2 regions of the Janthinobacterium sp. NKUCC06_STL genome follow, and region 1 is predicted to be linked to the other one. Evidence: predicted binding sites of a transcription regulator. Region 1 holds the regulator's gene; the other holds the start of a gene.
What was found. Region 1 encodes FNR, which switches genes on or off when oxygen is low (the NO sensors DNR and NnrR bind a similar motif). Its sites were predicted from a motif close to TTGATNNNNATCAA; they were not measured.

Region 1 (3,552 bases):
ACCCTCGCGAGGCCAAAGGACGCTACGCTACCTGGCGATGGGTATGCGTATGGCTTACCCAGCTGGCGTTCTACGGCTTGCCGTGGTTGACCTGGAATGGCAGGCAAGCCCTGCTGTTCGATTTGACCACGCGCAAGTTCTACATTTTCGGCGTCGTGCTGTGGCCCCAGGATTTCATCTATCTGGCGGCCCTGCTGATCATCTGTGCGTATTTGTTGTTCCTCGTCACGGCCATTGCCGGGCGGGTGTGGTGCGGGTTCTCTTGCCCACAAACGGTATACACGGAAATTTTCCTGTGGGTCGAACGCCGCATCGAGGGTACGCGCAGCGCGCGCATGGCCCTCGACAAGCAGGGCCCCTCCGTGCGCAAGGCGTTCAAGAAGACGGCCAAGCACCTGGCATGGGGCGCCATCGCCCTGTGGACGGGCTTTACCTTTGTCGGCTACTTCACGCCGATCAAGGAACTGGCGCAGTCGGTGACCACCTTGAATTTCGGTCCCTGGGAATGGTTCTGGGTCTTGTTCTACAGCCTGGCAACCTACGGCAACGCGGGCTGGCTGCGCGAGCAGGTGTGCAAATACATGTGCCCCTACGCGCGCTTCCAGAGCGCCATGTTCGACCAGGACACCCTGATCATCACCTACGATGCCAAGCGCGGCGAACCACGCGGCGCCATGAGCAAGAAGGCCGGCAACAACGACAAGCTGGGCGACTGCATCGACTGCACCCTGTGTGTGCAGGTGTGTCCGACCGGTATCGATATCCGCAACGGCCTGCAGTATGAATGCATCGGCTGCGCCGCCTGCGTCGATGCCTGCAACAGCGTGATGGACAAGGTCGAGCGGCCGCGTGGCCTGATACGCTACAGCACCGACCATGCGATGGAAAACAACTTCAATTCGAAGCAGATACGCCAGCGCGCCATGCGCCCACGCGTCCTGATCTACACTTCCATCCTGGCCCTGATCATCATCGCCGTATGTACGTCGCTGGCCCTGCGCACGCCCCTGAAAATGGACGTGATCCGCGACCGCGGTTCGATGGGACGCGAAGTGGAAGACGGCATGATCGAAAACGTCTACCGCCTGCAGATCATGAACACCTCGGAGCAAAGCCAGCATTTCAAGATCAGCGCTTCCGGCTTGCCGGGCCTGACCTTGCTGACGCGCGAAGAAGTGACCTTGCAGCCGACGGAAACGCTGGGCTGGCCGATCCGCCTGCGCGTGCCGCACGGCGTCGGCGAGAAGGGTTCGAACAAGATTGCGATCGAATTGCAATCGCTGGACAATCCCTCGCTGCACGTGCGCGAAAGCGCGGTATTCATCGTGCCGCGTTAAAGCAGGAAGGCCGGTTCCCGCATGGGGACTGGCCGTTTACACAGGAGAAATACCATGTCCGACAGTCTGAAACTGCAAGCCCCCGTTGCACCGTGGTACAAGCATCGCTGGCCATGGCTGCTGATGATCGGCCCCGGCCTGTCCGTGGTCGTCGGCAGCTTCATGGGCTATATCGCGTTTACGCAGCCCGATGCGCTGGTGGTGGGCGATTATTACAAGCAGGGCAAGGCGATCAACCAGGATTTGAAGCGCGACACGATCGCCAGCGACCTGGCGATGGCTACCAGCTTGTCCTACGACGTGGCGTCAGCGCGCCTCAGTGGTTCCGTGCACAGCTTCGGCAAGGCATACCAGGGCCCGCTGCAGCTGCACCTGGCGCATGCGACCCTGCCGGAAAAGGACATCAAGCTGCTGGTGCGGCCCGATGCGGCCGGCAATTTCTCGGTGGCGCTGCCGATGCTCGAGCGCAGCCGCTGGCAAGTGCTGGTGGAAAACGACAAACGCGAGTGGCGCCTGTCCGGCATCTGGACCTGGCCGCTGCAACGCAGCATCGCGCTGCACGCCGATGAAGAGCTGTAGGCCTTATTTGCAGACGTCGGTACCGGCCGTGATGGCCTTCAGTTTTGCCGGCTGCAAGATTTCAATTTCTCGGTTCGAGACGCGCAGCCAGCCTTCCTTCTTGAATTTCGACAATAAACGACTGACGCTTTCGATGGTCAGGCCCAGGTAGTTGCCGATTTCCTCGCGCGACATGCGCAGCTGGAATTTGCTGCTCGAATAGCCGCGCGCTTCATAGCGCGACGCCAGGTTGACGATGAAGGCGGCAAAACGCTGCGTCGCCTGCATATTGCCCAGCAACAGCATGACGCTTTGCTCGCGCGTGATTTCCTGGCTCATCATGCGGTGGAAATGGCGCAGCAGGGTCGGCATATTGCCCAGCAATTGTTCCAGGCTGGAAAACGGGATTTCACACACTTCGCTGTCTTCCAGCGCCACCGCATTGCAGTGGTGGCGGTCGGCGCTGATGGCGTCCATGCCCAGCAGTTCGCCGGCCATCTGAAAACCCGTCACCTGCTCTTCGCCACCGGGATTGATCTGGTACGTCTTGAAGTGCCCCAGGCGGATCGCGTACAGGTTCTGGAACGAGTCGCCGATGCGGAACAGCGAGGCGCCGCGCACGATCTTGCGGCGGCGGCCGATGATCTGGTCCAGCCTGTCCATGTCGCCCATATCGAGGCCCATCGGCAGGCACAATTGATGCATGCTGCAGGTCGAGCATCGCGCACGCAACGCTTCCACGTTCACTGTAGGCAAGGTTGGAGTGAGTAGCGCTTCAGTCATGTCGGTACCTTTTAGAAAATGCAACAACAAGTTTACTGCATACAGGGTTGCCGTGTGCCAATTTCACCGCAATTTCGCTGAATAAACGACGTCCAGCCTTTAATTATATGGCAACATCGTCAAAAGCCCATGCGGGGAGGGCAATTTGCGCGGCGCCGCTTGCCAAGCTGGGGTATTGATAGGAAAATTCCTGACAGCATTACTTGCCGCCTGTGCCGTCCGGTACTGAAAAGGAAATCATGAAGCCTCTCGGCATCAAAGCAAAAGTCGCGCTGGCCACCAGCCTGACCTCGATCGCCATGATCGCGCTGGTCACCATGATCCAGGTGCAGCACATGCGCGACGACTTCACCCGAGTACTGCTGAGCCAGCAGTCATCCCTGATCAGCCGCACCGCTGCCGAGCTCGACGACAAGCTGGGCATGCTGCTGCAAATCGTCACCCTGACGGCCCGGCAGCAGCCGCCGGAACTGATCGCCCGGCCCGCCCAATTGCGCGAATACTATTCGCGCCGCTCGATGCTGGTGCTGTTCGACGACGTGCTGGTGCTCGACGCGCAAGGCGCCGTCGTGGCCGACATGCCGGAAGTGCCGGGGCGCGCCGGCATCAATGTTGCCGAGCGCGAGTATTTCCAGACCGTGCTGCGCACGCACCAGCCCATGATCACCGAACCGATGCTGGGCAAGTCGAGCGGCATGCCCATCGTGCAGATGGTGGCGCCCGTGCTCACCGCCGATGGCCAGGTGGCCGGCGTGGTGATCGGCGTGCTGCGCCTGTACAAGGACAATCTGCTGGGGCGTTTGCGCTCGGAAAAGGTCGGCAAGAGCGGCTATTACTTCATCCTCACGCGCGGCGCCGTGCCGCGCTACGTGCT
Region 2 (3,552 bases), on a different contig from region 1:
GCGGCCCTGGGGCGCGGCAGGGGCGTACTGTCCCGTGCCCTGTCCAGGGGTCTCATCCGGCAAATACGGCATGGCGGCGTCCTCGAAGACGCCATATGGCGATTGTGCGAATTTACTGTTTGACATGACAGACCCTCCTGATGCTTTCCATGATACACCCGCCCATCCGGCGTTGCCGCACGCTTCGCCAGCCCGAACCAGGCGTGGCGGCGTCCCTTGCCCAAGATCATCATCGTGCAAAAAGTGGCGTTATGCAAGGCGCCTCGCCTGGTCGTAAAAGCGTGCTCAGGTGTACAAATTGATGTCGAGCGCCACCACCACGCGCCGCATCTGGTTGGCAAAGGTGATGTTATTGCCTCCCGCAAACAGCAGGCCGACGGGATTGCGCTGCTGGTTCCAGGTCCAGATGGACGAGCCGGAGTCGCCGCCCGCGCTGAACGCCCCGCTCACGCCCGTGATGGCGATCTGGTCCTGGAACAGCGCGATCCTGCCGCCGCCGTAATTGACGTTGATGGTGGCGCCCAGGCCCGTGATGCGGCCCTGCGTCAACTGCGTTGTGCGGCCGGACTTGCCGACCATCATGCCCAGCGCGGGCGCCACCAGCGCATTGCTGATGCGAAAGTAGGCGGGCACGCCGCCACTCAGGTAGACCAGTTCGGGACGCACCCTGTCTGGCCAGGCCCAGCCGGTGGCGCAATCGACAAAATTGACGCCGCCGCTGAAATTGATGGGCACGAAGCGTTCAAGCACGGCCACCTGGTCTTGCGGGCAGCGGCCGCCGTCGATGGGGCCAGGCTGCACGATGCAGTCGTTGAACACGCCGCCATTGGAATTGGCCAGCACGTGGTTATTGCTAAGTATCATCAAGCGGCTGTTGCGCGGCGCGCTGCGCCCCACGGCCAGGCAGCCGATGGTGCCGGCCGTGATGCGGAAATGCCCGACGGACACGCCGCCTGGCGCCGGACGCAGGCGGAAACGGTGCGGTTGCGCATCGATCACGCCCGTGACGACGATGTTGACGGGCACGCTGTCGCTGGCCACGGCGCGCACGCCCATGGCTCCCACGATGGCGGCCTTGGCGCGGTCGACGGAAGTGGGCTCGGCCACGTACAGGGTCAGGGCCGGCATGCCTGGCTCGCCGGACGAGCTGTCGCTGGCGCCCTCGCCCAGGCCGATGGACACACCCTGGATATTGCCGCCGTCACTGAAGGCGTCGGCCGCGCGCACGCCGGCCGCCTGGGAAATGGACTGGCGCATGCCGTCTTCGATGCTGCGCTTGATTTCCAGCAATTCCATGCTGACGCCGCTCAAGGCGTCGGGCACGTCCGAGACGGACGCGCTCTCGATCGTATTGTCGTCTTCGCCGGGGGCGGAAAATTGCCCGACGGCCTCTTCATCATCCGCGCTTTGCCCCCTGCCGCTGCCGCCAGGCGGGGCGCTGAAACCATTCTCGTTACCTATCATGATGTTCTCCTCGTTGGTCATTTCGAAGCACCAGTGTGGGCGGGCTGCGCCGGCCGGTATTGATCTGGATTGAACCGCGCCGACGCATGGCCGCCCTTCCTGCCAGGGCGAGCGAGGATCAAAATAGTTCCGTCGTCAGGGTTGAGCGAGATCAGGCGTGCGGCCAGAGGCTGCGCCGTATACTTGACTGACAGGCTGGAACCGGGCCTGCTCCACGGCTGCTCCACGGCAGCAACGGTATGGATGGGGAAACAATGACGAGCCCTGGTATGACACGCCAAGACATGACACGCCACGACGACGCGCCCGCGGGCGAGCAAGCAGGCCAGCATGCCGGTTTTATGCACGGCATGGCGGCCTGGGCGGAAAAACACCGCATCAGCCCCTGGCGCGGCAGTTTCGCCGACTTCATCGAGCAGATCCTGCCCGGCCGTGCCGCCCTGCTGACGCGCAGCGCGCACCAGTACCTGTGGGACATGATGCGCTGGAACGGCCAGACGGACGACGCCGGACGTTTCCGCTGCCGCCTGTTCGACGACGAGCTGTTCGGCATCGACGAGGCGATCGACCGGGTCGCCGCCTACTTCAAGGCGGCCGCCGCCGGCTCCGAGGTGGGCCGGCGCATGCTGCTGTTGCTGGGGCCGCCATCGGGCGGCAAGTCGACCATGGTAATCCTGCTCAAGCGGGGGCTGGAAGAATACAGCCACAGCAGCGAAGGCGCGCTGTACGGCATCGCCGGCTGTCCCGTGCACGAGTCGCCGCTGCATCTGGTGCCGCACAGCATGCGCGCCGACTTTCGCGCCAGCTATGATGCCGAGCTGCACGGCGAACTGTGTCCACACTGCCGCGCCCGCCTGGAGGAACAGTATGCGGGCGACTTCCTGCGCATGCCCGTCGAGCGCATCCACCTGTCCGAGGCGGGCCGGTGCGGCATCGGCACGTATGCGCCGCACGATCCCACCACGGCCGACCTGGCCGACCTGGTCGGCTCCGTCGACCTGTCGAAAGTGGCGCAGTACGGCGACGAAGGCGACCCGCGCGCCTGGTCGTGGTCGGGCGCCGTGTATGCGGCCAGCCGCGGCATGCTGGAAATGATCGAGATCCTCAAGGTCAAACGGGAATTTCTCTACCTGCTGTTGACCCTGACACAGGAAAAGAATGTCAAGGTCTCGCGCTTTCCCCTGATTTACCTCGACGAAACCATCCTCGCGCACACGAACCTGGCCGAATTTCGCAAGTTTCTGCAAGAAAGCGAAAACGAGGCGCTGCTCGACCGCATGGTCATCGTGCAAGTGCCGTACACGCTCAATTACCGCGAAGAAGCGCGCATTTACCGCAAGCTGATCCTGGCGGCCGCGCCCGCCTTCCGCGACGTGCACCTCGATCCGCACGTGCTGCATGCGGCGGCCGTGTTTGCCATCCTCAGCCGTCTGCCCGAAGGCGACGACAAGGAAGCCGAACTGGTCAAGAAACTGCGCGTGTACGCCAACGAAGACGTCGACGACTTGCAGCCGGCCGACATCCGCCGCATGCGCGAACGCGACAAATCGCCCGACGAGGGCCTGTCGGGCGTATCTCCCCGTTTCGTCATCAATGCCCTGTCGCACGCCATCATTTCCGCCCAGCGCAACAGCCTGTCGACCATGGACGTGCTGCTGGCCCTGAAGGACGGCATCGAAAACGATGCGCGCATCGAGCCCCGGCGCAAGCGCAAATGGGTCGATTACCTGGTGCTCACGCGCAAGGATTTCTATAACCGCTGGGTCAAGGCCGACGTGCACAAGGCCCTGTTCGTGTCGTTCGAGCAGGAAGCGCAAGACTTGCTGAACAAATATCTCGATGAAGTCGAAGCCATGCTCGACAACCGCCAGATCCGCGATCCCATCACCAGCGAAGAGCGCCGGCCAGACGAGCGCTTCCTGCGCGCCGTGGAAGAAAAAATCCACATCAGCGACTCGGGCAAGCAATCTTTCCGGCAAGAAGTGGTGCGCAAGGCCATGAGCGCCTTCAAGCGGGGCGAAGCCTTTGGCCTGGGCAGCCATGCGCAATTGCACGACGCCATCCAGCAATATCTGTTCGAGCAGCGGC

Region 2: KO539_RS10740 (serine protein kinase) is a predicted target of FNR. The motif match lies at 1,524-1,537, and genes of this name have one in related genera.

The regions. Positions count from the first base shown of each region.
Region 1 is NZ_JAHKQY010000003.1:60,277-63,828, forward strand. Features, by position in the region: gene ccoG (cytochrome c oxidase accessory protein CcoG) at 1-1,337, shown strand, start outside; gene KO539_RS12815 (FixH family protein) at 1,392-1,916, shown strand; gene fnr (fumarate/nitrate reduction transcriptional regulator Fnr) at 1,920-2,678, opposite strand; gene KO539_RS12825 (response regulator) at 2,918-3,552, shown strand, end outside.
Region 2 is NZ_JAHKQY010000002.1:407,391-410,942, reverse strand. Features, by position in the region: gene KO539_RS10750 (hypothetical protein) at 1-126, opposite strand, end outside; gene KO539_RS10745 (S1 family peptidase) at 286-1,464, opposite strand; gene KO539_RS10740 (serine protein kinase) at 1,734-3,552, shown strand, end outside.